Regions from separate parts of the Tardiphaga sp. vice154 genome, predicted to be linked through region 3. Evidence: riboswitches for the same ligand, from Rfam matches in the RefSeq annotation. Region 3 holds a riboswitch; each other region holds the start of a gene.

Region 1 (5,864 bases), 1.8 Mb from region 3:
TTCTGCTTCAGCTCGGCCATCGTCTTGCGGACGTTGTCGGAGATCTGGATGGCGTTGGAGCCCGGCGACTGGAAGATCGGGATCGCCACGGCGGAATCATTGTTGAGCAGCGAGCGCAGCGAATAGTCGGCGGCACCGAGTTCGATCCGCGCGACGTCGCGCAGCCGCGTCACTTCGCCATTGCTGCCGTTCTTGACGATGATCTCGCCGAATTCCTCTTCGGTCTGCAGCCGGCCCTGCGCATTGATCGAGAGCTGTAGATCGAGCCCCGGCTCGCCCGGCGACGCGCCGACCACGCCGGCGGCGGCCTGCACGTTCTGGGCACGGATCTCCTTGACGATGTCGCCGGGCGAAAGCCCGCGCTCCGCGACCTTCTGCGGGTCGAGCCAGACCCGCATCGAATAGTCGCCGGAGCCGAACAGCTGCACCTGGCCGACGCCTTCGAGGCGCGCCAGGCGGTCCTTGATGTTGAGCACGCCGTAATTGCGCAGATACGTCATGTCGTAGCGGCCGTTGGGCGAGGTCAGATGCACCACCATCGTGAGATCGGGTGCGCTCTTGATGGTGGTGATGCCCAGCGTGCGGACTTCCTGCGGCAGCCGCGGCTCGGCCTGCGACACGCGGTTCTGCACCAGCTGCTGCGCCTTGTCGGGATCGGTGCCGAGCCGGAACGTGACGTTCAGCGTCATCAACCCGTCGGTGGTCGCCTGGCTGCTCATATAGAGCATGCCCTCGACGCCGTTGATCTGCTCCTCGATCGGCGTCGCCACGGTTTCCGCAATGACTTTCGGGTTGGCGCCGGGATAGGTCGCGCGCACCACCACGGTCGGCGGCGCCACCTCGGGATATTCCGAGATCGGCAGCACCGGCATCGACAACAGGCCCGCCAGGAAGATCAGCGTCGACAGCACGCCGGCAAAGATCGGGCGATCAATGAAGAATCGGGAGAAGTTCATGGTGTCATCTTTTCAATGGCAGCGCGCATAGCAGGCACTGGTGCCGGCACGATTGACGGGTCGCTGGAATGGCGTCGCAGTTCTTCACCCTCCCCTGGAGGGGGAGGGTGAAATAATCAGCGCGCCGCGACGGCGGTCTTGGCCTGCTCCAGATGGGCTGAGTCCATCGCCACCATTTCCGGCTTGATCTGCACGCCCGGACGCACCCGCTGCAGGCCGTTGACGACGATCCGCTCGCCGGCTTTCAGCCCGCCGAGCACCACGCGCAGGCCTTCGACCGAGACGCCGAGCGTGACCTCGCGGTATTCCGCCCTGTCCTTGTCGTCGACCACCATCACGAACTTCTTGTTCTGGTCGGTGCCGACCGCACGCTCAGAAACCAGCAGGGTCTGCTCGGGCTTCGGCTGGCCCATCGACAGCCGCGCGAACTGGCCCGGCATCAGCCTTCCGTCAGCATTGTCGAACTGGGCGCGGACCCGCACGGTGCCACTTTTCGCATCGACCTGATTGTCGATGAACTGCATGTGGCCCTTAATCGATTTGTCCGACGCGCCGGTGACCATCTGGACCGGAATGCGGTCGATATCCGCCGGGGTCTTGTCGTCCACCAGCGTCTTCAGCGCGCGCGTCACCACCTGCTCGTCGGCGTTGAAGCTGGCATAGATCGGATTGATCGACACCAGCGTGGTCAGCACCTCCGCGCCGGGCCCTGCCGCGATCAGATTTCCCACGGTGGTTTCGATCTTGCCGACGCGGCCGGCAACCGGCGCACGGATCTCGGTATAGCCGAGATTGAGCCTGGCGGTCTGCAGCGCGGCTTCAGCCGCCTTCAGGTTGGCCTCCGCCTCGCGAAAACCGTTGATGCGGCTGTCGAGGTCCTTCTGCGAGATCCAGCGCGAATCGTTGAGCTGCTGGCCGCGGTCGAATTCGTTCTTGGTCAGCACCAGCCGGGCGCGGGCGGCGGCGACCTGGCCGTCGGCCCGCGCCACGTCGGCGGCGAAGAGGCCGGGGTCGATCAGCACCAGGAGGTCGCCCTTCTTGACCAGCGCGCCCTCGCGAAAGTGAATTTCCTGGATTGCGCCGGCGACGCGGGAGCGTATCTCGACCCGCTCCACGGCCTCGAGCCGGCCGGAAAACGCGTCGGAGGGGGCCGTCGCGCGGGCGGCGACCACGGCGACGGAGGCCGACACGGCAGGCGGAACAGCCGCGGCGGTCTCCGCCTGCGCCGCATAGCTGGACAGATTGATCAGCGCGGCGCTGCCGCCGATGGTCACGGCGACCAGGGCGATCCCGGTGCCGATCAGGATCTTGCGGGCGATATTCTGGGTCATGGCGAATCCCATCAAGCCTTGGACTCGTTTGAGCCCGGTATTCGGGTAAGATGACTTGGCGCTATGCTGCACCGCACACATCCGTAACGTTCGGTATAGATGGGGGATCGACTTCCGCTGTCAAGAGACATATCTAACGAAAGGTACGAAACTCGTTAGATCTATTCTGGAGGCATCGTCACATGGCCATCATGGGCCGCCCGCGCGAATTCAGTTGCGAACAGGCACTCGACCTCGCCCTGCAGGTTTTCTGGCGCAAGGGCTATGAGGGCGCGTCGATGGCCGACCTGACCGAGGCGATGGGCATCACCAAGCCCAGCCTGTATGCCGCCTTCGGCAACAAGGAAGAGCTGTTTCGCAAGGCGCTCGACCGCTATGTCGATGGCCCCGGCGGCTATTTCCAGGTCGCGCTGACCAAGCCGACGGCGCGCGAGGTCGTCTCGCATGTGTTGTACGAGGCCGCCGACGCGCTGACCAACCCCGCGCACCCGCCGGGCTGCCTTGCCGTGCAGGGCGCGCTGAGCTGCGGCGACGCCGCCGAGACGATCAAGCAGGAATTGATGGCCCGCCGCGCCAAGGGCGAAAGCGATTTGCGCCAGCGCTTTGCGCGCGCGCTCGCCGAAGGCGATCTGCCGGAGGGCGCCGACGCCGCCGATCTGGCGCGCTACATTTCCGCGATGCTGCAGGGCATGGCGGTGCAGGCCGCCGGCGGCGCCGACCACGCGCAGTTGCGCCGCATCGCCGACATGACGATGCGCAGCTGGCCGCCGGTCTGAGCGCCTTTGACACTGAGCGCCTTCGACCTGGACGGTTGCACGCTTCCCGGCGCTGTGCTTCCTGTGATCCGTCATCGGTGCCTCCCGCAAGGAGGTGAAACGGGAATGCGGTGCGGGGATTACTCCCCTATTCCGCGGCTGCCCCCGCAACTGTAAGCGGCCATTTTCGATCCACGACGCCACTGGACCTGAGCAGGTCTGGGAAGGCGGATCGAGAGACGACCGCGAGCCAGGAGACCGGCCGCTGACGAGTTTCAACTCGTTCGACGGTGGGTCGACGGAAGGGGTTATCGATGGCTATCCGGAATCTTGCTGCCGGCACGGCAGCTATATTGGCATTCTGCGCCGGCACCAGTGCCGCGCGCGCGCAGTCGAACTCGCAACAGCTCCCCGAACTCGTGGTCACCGCCGATCGCACCCCGGTGCCGCTCAGCCAGACCGGCAGTTCGATCAGTGTCGTCTCCGGCGAGACCATTGCCACCAGCAATCCGGGCTCGCTGGTCGATGCACTGCGCACCGTGCCGGGTCTCGACATCTCCGAGAATGGCGGCCCCGGCGGCACCGCCAATGTACGCATCCGCGGCGGCAACAGCGGCCAGGCGCTGGTGATGATCGACGGCATCCGCGTCAACGATCCCACCGCTGCCTCCGGCGATTTCGAATTCGCGATGTTCACGCCCTCTGCCGTCGAACGCATCGAGGTGCTGAAAGGACCGCAGAGCGCGCTGTACGGCTCCGACGCCATGACCGGCGTCATCAACATCATCACCAGAAAAGGCGCCGGGCCCGCGCAGGTCAATGTCCGCACCGAGGCCGGCAGCTACGGGACCGCAGTGACCCAGGGCTCGCTGACCGGCTCGAGCGGGCCGTGGTCCTACGCCTTCACCGGCGGCGGCCAGCACAGCAACGGCTTCTCGCGCTACGGCTATCGCATCCCCGCACTCGAAGCGCGCTTCCCCAATATGGAGAGCGACAGCTTTGACCGCGTCGGCGGCTCGGCCCGCCTCGGCTATGATGCCGGCGAAGGCCTCCGGCTGGAATCCGGCATCGTCTCGTCGTTCACCCGCTCGGCCTATGATGCCGCTAGCGGCACGTTTCCCGACACGCCATCCGCCGCGACGCGGCTGCTGGAAACCATCTACGGGCGAGCGACCATCGACTCATTCGGCGGGGTACTCACGCACGCCGTCACCGTGTCGAACACCCACACCGAGCGTTCGTTCAACGACGTGACCTACCGCACCAACACGTTGCCACGAAATACGACCTCGACGATCTCCGACTACAATGGCAACAGCCTGGGCGCAGAGTACCAGGCGACGCTGAAGCTCGGCGCCTTCGGCACGCTGATCGCCGGCGCCAAGACGCAGGCCGAGACCGCGCAGACCTCCACCACGGCCCTCCTGCCGATCCCCGGCGCGCAGACGCCGGCCCTCGACAGACGTCAGGATACCAACTCGCTGTTCGCGCTGTGGTCGGTGCCGATCGGCGAACGGCTCACCGTCTCGCTGGGCGGCCGGGTCGACGATGTGGTGGATGTCGCCCGCTTCGAGACCTGGCGCGCGACCGCGGCCTATGCGATCCGCGAGACCGGCACCAAATTCCACGCCAGCGCCGGCACCGGCGCCAAGGCGCCGACCCTGTTCCAGCTTTACGACCGGCAGTATGGCAACACGTCGCTGACGCCAGAAACCAGCTTCGGCTATGACGCCGGCATCGACCAGAGCCTGCTCGGCGGCCGGGTGGTTCTCTCCGTTACCGGCTTCGCCAACGACCTCAACAATCTGATCAACTTTGTCAGCGACGCCTCGCGGCCGAACGGTTACTATGTCAACGTCGCGCGCGCCGAAACCAGCGGGCTGGAGGTCGGCGCCGATGTCATCCTGTTGCCCGGCCTGATGAAGTTCAACGCCGCCTACACCTATCTTCACGCCACGGACCTATCCACCGGCGCAGTGCTGGCGCGGCGGCCGAAGAATTTCGCGCGCTTCGCACTGACTATCACGCCAACGGACAAATGGATGATCGAGCCGCGCGTCACCACCGTGTCGAAGCGCTTTTCCAGCGCCAACCAGGTCGGCCAGGTCGATGCCTATACCCGCGTCGACCTCTACAGCGAGTACCGGCTCGACGCGAACTGGAAGGTGTTTGCCCGCGGCGAGAACCTGCTCAACGAACGCTATCAGGAAGTGCTGAACTTCGGCACCACGGGTCCCGCCGCCTATGCCGGGCTCAACGCCACATGGTGACGTCGATTTCTCCGCAGCGCCGGACTTTTGTTACCATCGCCCTCCTCGGGCTCGTCGTGCTGCTGGCGCTGGGCTCGCTCGGCACCGGCCCCGTAAAAATGTCGCCGCTCACCGTGCTCGACGCGCTGTTCGGTGGCGGCAGCGACGTGCAGCAGACCATCGTGCGCGAGATCCGCCTGCCCCGCGCCATTCTGGCCCTCGCTATCGGCGCCATTCTCGGCCTGTCCGGTGCGGCGCTGCAGGGACTGCTGCGCAATCCGCTGGCGTCGCCGTCTTTGTTCGGCGCGCCGCAATCGGCCGCCTTCGGCGCGGTGTTGATGATCGCGCTGGGCTTGGCCGATGTACGCTCCTGGGCGCTGCCGGTCGCCGGCATCACGATGGCCTTTGTCTCGGTATTCGTGCTGCTCGGCATCGCCGGCCGCAGCGCAGGACTACTGTTGCTGATCCTTGCCGGCCTCGCGATCTCCAGCCTTGCAGGTGCGGCGACCGCGCTGGTGATGAACCTGTCGTCGAATCCGTTTGCCGCGCTGGAGATTGCATTCTGGCTGCTCG
Region 2 (5,864 bases), 1.8 Mb from region 3:
GCGCGTGAGAACGAATGCCAGCGCCGCGCCGCACAGCAGCCCGACCAGAACGGCGGAGAGCGAAATCAACGCCAGCGGCAGCATTGCGAGCAGCACGACGACAAGCGCGAACCGTAATTCGCCGGAGCGTACCGGCGCTTCTGCGTAGCTGACTTTCATCGCCGCGGTGTTGCCGGCATAGCGCAGGCGGTTCATTACGAAGGCCGGCGCCGCGCGCGCCGCCGCATGGGCTGCGATCAGCGCTGCCGGACCCGCCCACATCGGCATGTCGGAAATCGCCGCGACGCGCAGCGCGACGCCAAGGCCGAGCGCCAGCGCGCCGTAGCTGCCGATCCGGCTGTCTTTCATGATCGCCATCCGCTTCTCGATCGTCCAGCCGCCGCCGAACGCGTCGGCGGTGTCGGCAAGGCCGTCCTCGTGCAGTGCGCTGGTGAGAATGATGCTGGCGGAGATTGCGAGCAGGGCGGCGATCACCGGGCTGACAAACTCGTTGGCGATCAGCAGTATCAGCGCCGATACAAGGCCGATGCCCAAGCCGACCACGGGAAAATACTTCATCGCCCGCGCCAGCCAGTCCGGCGCCGTCGCGCTCGCGGTGTCGCGCACCCGCACGATGGTGAGAAACCGGATCGCGTCGAGCAGCGAGTCGGGCAGGCGCATCAGATGTTTCCTGCGAGCACGTCCTGGAGATCGGCGACATCGGTGATCAGCCGTGCCGCCGCGCGCACCAATGGCACCGCCAGCATCGCGCCGGTGCCCTCGCCGAGCCGCAGGCCGAGGTCGAGCAGCGGCGTCGCGTCCAGCGCCGCCAGCGCGATGTCGTGGCCGCGTTCGGCCGAGCGGTGCGCGAACACGCAATAGCCGCGCGCTTCCGGGCACAGCCGGATCGCCAGCAGCGCCGCCGCGGTGGTGATGAAGCCATCGACGATCACCGGGCGGCGCTGCGACGCCGCACCCAGCACCGCGCCGGCCAGCATGGCGATCTCCAGCCCGCCGAACTCGCTGAGCACGTCGAGCGGCGCGGTGGCCTGGCTGCGCGCCGCGGCCTTGTGGATAGCGGCGCGCTTGCGTGCCATGCCGATATCGTCCTGTCCGGCGCCGACGCCGATGCAGTCGTCAAGGTCGGCCGGCGCCAGGCGATGCAGCAGCAGCGCGGAGGAGGCGGTGTTGCCGATTCCCATCTCGCCCAGCGCGACGATGTCGGCGCCGTTCCTGATCTCGCCGACCGCGATGCGGGCGCCGCGCGTCAGCGCGTCGGCCGCCTCCTGGGCCGTCATCGCCGGCTCGCGCGCGGCATTGGCCGTACCCAGGCGGATCTTGGCGTCGATCAACTGTGGGTGATGCGGCAACTCGGCCGCGACGCCGGAATCGACGACGCGGATCTCGACCCGGCTGGCGGTGGCGAAGGCATTGGCGGTGGCGCGGCCGGCCAGATAGGTCATCACCATCCCGACCGTCACCGCAGCGGGAAATTGCGAGACGCCTTCCTCGACCAGCCCGTGATCCGCGGCGAAAATCAGCAGCACCGCATTGTCGCCGCGCGGCTCGCCGGGATGCCGGATCTGGCCGAGCTGCAGCGCGAGTTCCTCGATTCGCCCGAGCGATCCCGGCGGCTTGGCCTTGCCGTCGATTCGCGCGCGGATCCCGGCCTCAGTCGCCGGATCGAGGGCGGCAATGGCGGGGGGCTGCCAGACAGGCTGGGAATCGGCGGTCATCATTCTGTTCCTTTACGCGACCCACCTGACGCAACACCGGCCGGCAGGTCAACCAAGGTTGACCCCAACGACCTCGCCCGGTAGCGTTGCGAATGATGGTCCTTCCGCGTGGAAGGTGAATAGGGAAGCCGGTGCGGGCGTTCGCGCTCTACTCCGGCGCTGCCCCCGCAACTGTAAGCGACGAGTCCTCGCCGGTGCCACTGGGAATGTCCCGGGAAGGCGGATGAGGGCAATGACCCGCGAGCCAGGAGACCTGCCATCGAAAACTGTGCTTTGGAGGCGTCGTCGGGGCGGGGTGCACCGGACGGGAGCGAGTTGACGGTCATGCCGTCGACGCGACCCAACAAAGCTCGCGGCCCCTTTGAGGGCACGATGGTGAGCCTATGATGGATCGCGACCCCGCCGATATTTTTGGCGAAACCTTGCTGGCCGAACCGCCGCGCGCACATGCGCCGGCCGGTTGCGTCGTGGTCAGCGTTTGTATCACCTGCAAATCTGCCGACGGCAACGCGGTGATCGGCCCGGAAATGTTCGACGCCGTGAAGGCGGCCTTGGGCGAGACGGAGGCCCGCGTGATGGTGCGGCCGGTGCAGTGCCTCGGTGTCTGCAAGCGGCCGGCGACGGTCGCCGTCACCAGTCCGGACGGCTACACTTTCCTGTTCGGCGACCTGCAGACCGAAACCGGCACCGCGGCGCTCTTGTCCTTCGTGCAGTCCTACCAGAAATCCGACTACGGCCTGGTGCCGTGGCGCGAGCGTGCCGACGTGCTGCGCAAGGGCATGGTGGCACGGGTGCCGCCGATGCGCTGGTCGCCCGATGACGGGCGCGCGCCGAAATGAGCGCGCTGGTCACCACACTGGTGCTGGGCGGCGCGCGGTCGGGCAAGTCGGCCTTTGCCGAGGCGCTGATCCACGACAGCAATTTTACCCGCGTGTACCTTGCCACGGCGACGCCCGGCGATGACGAGATGGCCGCGCGTATCGCGCAGCACCGCAAGCAGCGCGGCGACGGCTGGATTACCGTCGAGGAACCGCTGGCGCTGATCGATGCGCTGACCCGCGAGGCGACGCGCGGCCGCGCCGTGCTGGTCGATTGCCTGACGCTGTGGCTGTCCAACCTGATGTTCGCCGACCGCGACCCGGAAGTCGAAGCGCGCCGGCTGGTGCGCTTTCTCGGCGTGGCGCGCTATCCGATCGTGTTCGTCTCCAACGAAGTCGGCATGGGCCTGGTACCGGAGACGCCGCTCGGCCGCGCCTTCCGCGACGCCCAGGGCCGGCTCAACCAGATCGTCGCAGCGGCCGTGCCGCAAGTCGCCTTCATCGCAGCCGGGCTTCCGCTCTGGCTGAAAAATTCCCAGGAGTAATTCATGTCCCGCGTTCCCGTTACCGTCCTCACCGGCTTTCTCGGCGCCGGCAAGACCACGCTGCTGCGATCCTTGCTGACGCAGGCCGACGGCCGCCGCATCGCCGTGATCGTCAATGAATTCGGCGATGCCGGCTTCGACGGTGGCCTCGTCGAGGAATGCGCGGCCAATGCCTGCGCGCCTGGCGATATCGTCGAACTCACCAATGGCTGCATCTGCTGCACCGTGGCCGACGATTTCATCCCGACCATGGACAAATTGCTGTCGCGCGACATCCCGCTGGATGCGATTGTGATCGAGACATCGGGCCTCGCTTTGCCGCAGCCGCTGCTGAAGGCCTTTGCCTGGCCGGCGGTGAAGACCCGCGCCACCGTCGACGGCGTCGTCACCGTGGTCGATGCGCTGGCGCTATCGGAAGGCCGCGTCACGCTGGATGAGGATGCGGTCGCCGCTCAACGCGCTGCCGACGAAGGCATCGAGCATGATGATCCGATCGAGGAAGTGTTCGAGGACCAACTTGCTTGCGCCGATCTCGTCGTGCTGTCGAAGAGCGATCTGGTAACGGCCGAGCAGCTCGTTGAGATCGAGACCAAGCTGAAAGCTGTGCTGCGGCCCGGCGTCACCATCGTGCGCTCGAAGGGCGAGCTTGCGCCCGCGGTGCTGATCGGCCTCAACGCCGCCGCTGAGGACGACATGGCGGCGCGCGCCGGCCATCACGGCGAGGAGGAAGAGCACGACCACGATGATTTCGACAGCATCGTGGTGTTGCCCTCGGCCGCAGCGAGCGTCGATGCGATGCGCGCGCGCGTCAGCGAGGCTTTAGGCTTCGAGGGCGTATTGCGCGTCAAGGGCCACGCGCGGATCGCCGACAAGGCTGCGCCGATCGTCGTGCAGGCCGTCGGCAGCCGCGTCGAGCTGGCCTTCGCGCGCCCCGACGTGAAGCAGGCCGAGCATCTGGTGGTGATCGGGCTAAAGGGATTTGACGGCGACGCGGTGCGAAGGGCGTTGGCGTAGCGCTGTCGCCACCCTCCCCATTGCGGGGAGGGTGGCGCGTTGTGAGCGAAGCGAGCAAACGCGCCGGGTGGGGTAGCCACAAGCTCAGGAGCCAGCGGCTACCCCCGGCCTCCGCTTCGCTGCGGCCGACCCTCCCCGCAAGGGGGAGGGGCGGCCAATGGCTGTTGTGATAAACATTTGAATTGACCGCATGCACTTAAAGCTCGATCCCACTGGCGGCATTGACGACGGCGACGTCGCCCGCGATCTCGGGCAGGACACCGCCGACATCGTCGTGCTGTCGGCGGCCGACAGCGATCTGGCGTCGTTTCACGCCGCGCATGCGATGCTGCCGAAAGACTTCCCCAGCCTGCGGCTGACCAACCTGCTGGCGCTCGGCCATCCTGCCTCGGTCGATCTCTATGTCGAGCGCACGCTGGCGAAAGCCAGGATCGTCGTGCTGCGCATGCTCGGCGGCATCGGCTACTGGCCGCACGGTGTCGAGAGCCTGCGCTCTGATGCGCTGGCGCGCGGCGCGCAATTCATCTGCATCCCCGGCGAAATGTACTGGAACGCCGAACTCGCCGCACGCGGCACGGTCAACGATGAGACCACACAGGCGATGTGGCGCTATTGCAGCGAGGGCGGCGTCGACAATGCCCGGCTGGCGCTGCAACTCGCGGCGCACCAGATCGGCCATGGCGAGGCGCCGATGGCGGCGCGGCCGATGCCGTCGGCCGGCTTCTGGCCGAGCGAGCCGGTGCCGGACCATCGCCCCAACGCCGTCGTGATCTTCTACCGCGCGATCGTCGCCGGCGGCGACACCGCGGCGATCGGTGCGTTACGGCTGGCGCTCGAAGCGCGCGGGCTGAACGCCGTCTGCCTCTATGTCACCAGCCTGAAGGACGAGCGCTCCGCAGCCTTCCTGCGCGCCGCGCTTGCCGCGCATCCGGCCGATATCATCGTCAACGCCACGGCGTTCGCCACCGCCACCGCGCATGACGACGCCGGCGTGCTTTCGGCCTCGGGCTGTCCGATCCTGCAGGTCGCGCAGGCCGGCACCTCGCGCGCCGCCTGGGAGGCCTCGACCCGCGGGCTAACGCCGCGCGACCTCGCGATGCATGTCGTGCTGCCGGAGGTCGACGGCCGCATCTTCGCCAACGTGATTGCCTTCAAGGAACGCGGCGACAGCGATGGCGGTTTTGCGCCGGTGACGTTCCAGCCGGTGCCGGACCGCATCGACGCCACGGCCGATCTCGCCCACGCCTGGATCCGGCTACGCCGCGCCGAAGTACCCGAGCGACGGATTGCGCTGATCCTCGCCAACTATCCGAACCGCGACGGCCGGATCGCCAATGGCGTCGGCCTCGACACGCCGCAGAGCCTGATCGACGTGTTGGCGGCGATGCTCAGCGCCGGTTACGCGATCGATGAGGCACCGCTCGACGCCGCGGCGATGATGGGGCTGCTGCAACAGGGGCCGACCAATGCGCTGGCCGATCGTGCCGATCGCCGCGGCGGCGTGACGTGGTCGTTGGCCGACTATACGACCGCGTTTGCGACGCTGCCGCACACTGTGCGGCTGGCGGTCGAGGCGCGCTGGGGCATTGCCGACAGCGATCCGCATATCGTGGACGGCGCGTTCCGGCTGGGCCTGCATCGCTTCGGCAACGTGGTCGTCGGCGTGCAACCGGCGCGCGGCTACAATATCGATCCGAAGAGCACCTATCACGATCCCGACCTGGTGCCGCCGCATCATTATCTCGCGTTTTATCTCTGGCTCCGTCGCGAAT
Region 3 (5,864 bases):
ATCGGGCGAAGGCCGAGCTTGAGCGCCTTGCCGACCACGAACTTGGTCTGCGGCATCGGGCCTTCCGCGGCGTCGACGAGCACGATCACACCGTCGACCATCGACAGGATGCGCTCGACTTCGCCGCCGAAATCGGCATGGCCCGGGGTGTCGACGATATTGATCTGGACATCTTCCCAATGCACCGAAGTGCACTTGGCGAGAATGGTGATGCCGCGCTCTTTTTCGATGTCGTTCGAATCCATCGCGCGCTCAACCTGGCGCTGGTTGTCGCGGTAGGTGCCGGACTGCTGCAGCAGCTTGTCCACCAGCGTCGTCTTGCCGTGGTCAACGTGGGCGATGATAGCAATGTTGCGAAGGTTCATAGGTCTTCTTCTGGTTTTACGGTCTGGGTGCCCGGAGCGGTTCAACAAGACAAGTTCGACAAACGGCTTCAAGCCTCACGCTCCCGCGTCGTCGGTTCTGCCTCGTCTGAAAACGCGCTGGGGCAATCCCTCCAAAAGCAAACCCGGCCAGAAGGGGCCGGGTACTCGGACGCGTTGCGGCGCAATATAGTCAGAACGCGCCGGAAAACAAGCAAATCCACTGTTCCGTTACGTGATTTTCGGGTCCAGAACGGTCGCCCACAGCGCCGTATCGTCCCGATCACGCAGAGTCACGGTCATTTGGCCGGTTTGGCCGTCGATTTTGACGTGTCCGAAGAACTGCATCCCGGCCGAGGGCGGCAGGTTCTGCTGGCCCGGACCCGGCGCCTTCACGAATTTCACCTCCGGACCGAAGGTATTGTCCATTGCGCCGGGCCCGAAAGTACCGGCGTGGAACGGGCCGGAAACGAACTCCCAGAACGGCTCGAAATCCTGGAACTGGGCCTTCTCGGGGCTGTAGTAGTGGGCTGCGGTGTAGTGCACGTCGGCCGTAAGCCACACCGTGTTGACGATCCCTGCCGTCTTGATGAAGCGCAGGATGTCGGCGATCTCCAGTTCGCGGCCGCGCGCCGGGCCGTCGCCCTGCGCGATTGCCTCGGAGCCGGTGTGATTCACCGCATCGTTCTCGACGATGATGCCGATCGGCATGTCGGAGGCGATCACTTTCCACGTCGCCTTCGAGGCCAGCAAGGCGCGCTTCAGCCAGGCCATCTGCTCCGGTCCGATGAAATACGCATCCGGCCCATAGCTGTCCTGCAGGTTCGGGCCGTTGGGACCGCGATAGCTGCGCTCGTCGAGCATGAAGACGTCGAGTTGCGGGCCATAGTTCAGCGTGCGGTAGACCCGGCCGGGCTCGGTCGGGTTTGCGCGGATCGGATACATCTCGTGAAAGGCGCGGGCGCCACGCGCGGCGAGCAGCGAGATGTCGCGGACCTTGTAAGAATCCGACAATTGCTTCGACAGCGACCAGTTGTTGGTGACCTCGTGATCGTCCCACTGGCCGAACACCGGGACCGCCGCGTTGAAAGCGCGGACATGCTCATCGAGCAGATTGTATTTGTGCGCGGCACGGAATTCATCAAGCGTTTCGGCGACCTTGGCTTTTTCCGGAACGGTCGTGGTGTTGTTCCAGACCTTGCCATCGCGCAGTTTGGTCTCTGCGGTGATGACGCCGTCGGCATAGATGGTATCGCCGGAATGGATCAGGAAATCCGGGCTATGCTTGCGCATGGTAGCGAAGGTTCTCATGCCGCCGTCCTCGGCATTGATGCCAAAGCCCTGACCTGCCACGTCGCCGCCCCAGACGAAAGAAACGTCGCGCATGTCGGCCGGCGCGGTACGGAAGCGGCCAATGACGGGCTCGCCGACGATGTCGGTGTGCGACAGGTCGCGGAAGTTGACGCGGTAGAAAATGTCCTGCCCGGCCGGCAGATTGTCGAGCAGTAGTTTTGCGGCGAAGTCGCTTTCCGGCAGAGCCGCGATCGGCGGCAGCGCGCGAACGTTCTTGAAGGACTCCGTGGTGGAGACCTCGACCATCATCTGCGCGGCGCGGTCGGCGCGCGACCAGATCATGCCGCTATCCATTCCGATGTCGCCGGACTGCACACCATGCGACACGATCGGCCGATCGGCGGCGCGGCTGAGATAGGGCATCGCGACCAGCGATGCGCCGGTTGCCGCGGCGGTGGAGAGAAAGCGGCGGCGCGAAAGGCGAATGGTCATGCCGAACTCCTGACGCAAGGCTCTGATGAGAACGGCTCTAGGGAAGTTGATTGACGTGGCTGTGACAGGGGGCCGAGCTGCGGTCGCCGGAGTTTGCATGGCGTTGCGGCAACGCCGGCCGGCAATCGCGTTCGCTGGGCAGTGCTGCCCGCCAAGCGCGTTGACTCGTATCGATCGCTCACCCTATCGTGATCGAGACGGTTCCCCTCGGGGATCAAAAGGGAATGCGGTGAGGGCGGAGTTCTTCGGACCGAGTCCCGATTCCGCGGCTGCCCCCGCAACTGTAAGCGGCGAGCCTTTCGCCATCAGCCACTGGACCTCGCGGTCTGGGAAGGCGGTGACAGGCATTGACCCGCGAGCCAGGAGACCTGCCGCCAGTCGTGGTCACACGCGAAGCGCATTGGGCGGGGTGTCCTGGTGGGTGTCGAGCCGTATTTCCCTGGAAGTATGGATCGACCTCGTTCGCGGTGACGTGCCACGTAACCGCGAGTCGATCATGATCTCCGCCCGTTCTGCATCCAGTCGATGCCATCCTTTCCTGTATTCCGTCGCGTTTTCCTGCCTGCTGGTGCCTGCCGCGGGCTGGGCGCAAAGCTCTCCTCCGACCCAATCGCTCGATCCCGTCGTGGTGCAATCGCCCGCCGCCGCCGCAAAACGTCGCGCCGCCACCGGCACCCCCGTCCGCGCCACGCGATCGCGGTCCAACCGTTCGGCGGCGACAAACGCCGCGCCCGTCGAGGCGCCGCGCGGGCCGGCCGGCTTCGCCGCGCCGACACTGAACCTCACCGGCACGACCTCGACCGGCAGCCGGCTCAATTTGACGCGGCTGCAGACCCCGGCCAGCGTCGAGATCATTACTTCCGAGACCTTGGCCGAACGCGGCCAGCAGAACCTGCTCGACGCGGTCACGCAGAACGCCACCGGCATCACGGCGATCGGAGAGCCCGGCAATGGCGGCGTCGCCTTCAGCAGCCGCGGCTTCACCGGCGTCGATTCGGTGAAGACGCTGTATGACGGCACGCGTCTTTATGTCGGATCGGGCACCGTCACCTTCCCGTTCGATACCTGGTCGGCCGAGCATATCGAGGTGCTGCGCGGCCCGGCATCGGTGATGTATGGCGAGGGCGCGATCGGCGGCGCCATCAACGTGATCTCCAAGATGCCGTCGTGGATCCCGCGCAACCAGGCCGAAATCTCGTTCGACAGCAATTTGACGCGCCGCATCGCGGTGGACTCGGGCGGCCCGATCAACAAGGACGTCGCCTACCGCCTTACAGCCACCGGCAACATGTCGGACGGCTGGGTCGACCGCGACAACAATTCGAATGTCGCCATCCACGCGGCGGTACAGATCAAGCAGACCGAGGACATCGTCTGGACGCTCTCCACGGATTACGGCGATCGCAACCCGTCGCGCTATTTCGGCACGCCGTTGATCAATGGCCAGTTCGACGAACGCCTGCGCTTCAAGAACTACAATGTTGGCGACAGCACCATCCGCTTCCAGGACAGCTGGAATCAGGTCAAGACCGAATGGCAGGTCGCCGACGGCGTCTCGATCCGCAACACGCTGTATTATCTGTACAGCAAGCGGCACTGGAAGGAGGCCGAGATCTATACGCACAATCCGGCGACCGGCCTGATCGATCGCGGTGACTATCTCGAGATTTTCCACGATCAGCAACAGATCGGCGACCGCATGGACGCGAGCTTCAAGGGCCATGTGCTCGGCATGGCGAACGAGTTCGTCGCCGGCTTCGACGTCAACCGCATCGAGTTCAAGCACACCAACAATTCGCCCTACGGCGGCTCGTCGTCGGTCAATCCGTTTAGTTTCGACCCCGGCGTGTTTGTCAGCCCGGATCCGACCACGCCGGGCTTCTCCAGCGTCGCCACGCAATATGCCTTCTTCGCCGAGAACCGGCTGGCCGTGACCGAGCAGCTCTCGCTGATCGCAGGCGTCCGGCAGGACCAGCCGAGCGTCGAGCGCACCGATCTGCGCAACCCCGCCAACAGCTACAACAAAGACTATTCCGCGACCTCGTGGCGCGCCGGCGCCGTGTTCACGCCGGTCAGGGATCTCGCCTTCTACGGCCAGTATTCCACCGCGACCGATCCGATCGGCGGACTGCTCACCGCCAGCAATGCCAATTCGAAATTCGAACTGGCCACCGGCAAGCAGGCCGAGATCGGCGTCAAGCAATCGTTCTGGGGCGGCCGCGGCGAGTGGACGCTGGCGGCCTATGAGATCGTCAAAAACAATTTGCTGACGCGCGATCTCAACAATCCCGGCCTCGTAGTGCAGGTCGGCCAGCAGTCGTCACGCGGCATCGAGGCCTCGCTCGGCCTTGCGCTCGACCACGGCTGGCGGATCGACGCTAATACCGCATTCCTGAAAGCGAAATACGATAACTTCCTGCAGCCGGGCAACGGCGGCACGGTAAATTATGCCGGCAACGTGCCGGTCAACGTGCCGCAGAACGTCTCCAACGTCTGGCTGGGCTGGGCCTTCGCGCCGGACTGGTTCGCCAATGCCGGCGTGCAGATCGTAGGCAAGACCTTTGCGGACAACGCCAACACGCTGGAGATGCCGGCCTACACGCTGGTCAATGCCGGCCTGCAATGGAAGCCCGACGTCAACACCACGGTGTCGCTGCGGGTCTACAATCTGTTCGACAAGATCTACGCGACGTCGAGCTACAGCGACAACCAGTGGATCCTCGGCATGCCGCGCACCGCCCGGCTCGCCGTCAACGTGAAGTTCTAGGGTGCGGCGCGCGGTCACGCGAAAACTGCGGCGGTGGCTGTATATCGGCCACCGCTGGATCGGCATCGTCACCTGCCTGCTGTTTGCGATGTGGTTCGCCTCCGGTGTGGTGATGATGTATGTCGCATTTCCCGGCCTCTCCGATCAGGAGAGGCTGGCGGCGCTGCCGGAAATCGAGTGGTCGAAGGTTGCGCTGTCGCCCGACCAGGCCATGGCGGCGGCCGGCGCGACGCGATATCCCCGTGACCTGCGGCTCACCATGCTTGCCGCCGTGCCGGTGTATCGGCTGACGGGCTGGGACGACAAGCGGCTGACGATTTCCGCCGTCGATGGCCGCGTGATCGACGGCATTACAGAGAACCAGGCGCTGGCGGTTGCGCGCCACTATCCCGGCGCAGCCGACGTGCGCCTGATCGAAATGGTCGATCGCGACCAGTGGAGCGTCACCGCGCGCTACGATGCGCTGCGGCCGCTGTACCAGATCGCGCTGAATGATGCCGCCGGCACAAGGCTCTACGTGTCGTCGCGTTCCGGCGAGGTCGTGCTCGATACCACCGCGACCGAGCGGGTCTGGAACTGGCTGGGCTCGATCCCGCACTGGATCTATCCGACTGTGCTGCGCCGGGACGGCGCGTTGTGGCGTCAGGTGATTTTGTGGGTCTCCGGCATCTGCCTGGTGGTGGCGGTGAGCGGCATCTGGATCGGCATTTTGCGGGTGCGGCTGCGGCTGCGCTACCATGGCGGCGCCATCACGCCCTACAGCGGTTGGATGGCCTGGCACCACGTCACCGGGTTTTTCGCCGGCATCTTTGTGCTGACGTGGATGTTCTCCGGCTGGCTGTCGGTCAATCCCGGCGCGTGGTTCACGGCGCGCGGTCCGTCGCCGCAGATGCTGCAGCTTTATGCGGGGCATGATGCGCCGACGATTGCGGCCGTCTCGCCGGCAACGC

The links. Region 3 has a riboswitch for cobalamin ahead of FIU28_RS02380 (TonB-dependent receptor). Riboswitches for the same ligand answer to the same signal wherever they lie in the genome.
Region 1: it holds a riboswitch for cobalamin, as region 3 does, so the genes downstream of both, FIU28_RS20070 (TonB-dependent receptor plug domain-containing protein) here and FIU28_RS02380 (TonB-dependent receptor) in region 3, are expected to answer to the same signal.
Region 2: it holds a riboswitch for cobalamin, as region 3 does, so the genes downstream of both, FIU28_RS20125 (DUF1636 domain-containing protein) here and FIU28_RS02380 (TonB-dependent receptor) in region 3, are expected to answer to the same signal.

Annotation. Positions count from the first base shown of each region.
Region 1 is NZ_CP041399.1:4,282,852-4,288,715, forward strand. Features, by position in the region: gene FIU28_RS20055 (efflux RND transporter permease subunit) at 1-956, opposite strand, end outside; gene FIU28_RS20060 (efflux RND transporter periplasmic adaptor subunit) at 1,073-2,287, opposite strand; gene FIU28_RS20065 (TetR/AcrR family transcriptional regulator) at 2,470-3,063, shown strand; cobalamin riboswitch at 3,122-3,323, shown strand; gene FIU28_RS20070 (TonB-dependent receptor plug domain-containing protein) at 3,357-5,312, shown strand; gene FIU28_RS20075 (FecCD family ABC transporter permease) at 5,306-5,864, shown strand, end outside.
Region 2 is NZ_CP041399.1:4,297,329-4,303,192, reverse strand. Features, by position in the region: gene FIU28_RS20135 (adenosylcobinamide-GDP ribazoletransferase) at 1-660, opposite strand, end outside; gene cobT (nicotinate-nucleotide--dimethylbenzimidazole phosphoribosyltransferase) at 660-1,715, opposite strand; cobalamin riboswitch at 1,795-1,990, shown strand; gene FIU28_RS20125 (DUF1636 domain-containing protein) at 2,102-2,554, shown strand; gene cobU (bifunctional adenosylcobinamide kinase/adenosylcobinamide-phosphate guanylyltransferase) at 2,551-3,078, shown strand; gene cobW (cobalamin biosynthesis protein CobW) at 3,082-4,092, shown strand; gene cobN (cobaltochelatase subunit CobN) at 4,283-5,864, shown strand, end outside.
Region 3 is NZ_CP041399.1:514,513-520,376, reverse strand. Features, by position in the region: gene typA (translational GTPase TypA) at 1-365, opposite strand, end outside; gene FIU28_RS02385 (alkaline phosphatase D family protein) at 594-2,147, opposite strand; cobalamin riboswitch at 2,329-2,537, shown strand; gene FIU28_RS02380 (TonB-dependent receptor) at 2,644-4,914, shown strand; gene FIU28_RS02375 (PepSY domain-containing protein) at 4,916-5,864, shown strand, end outside.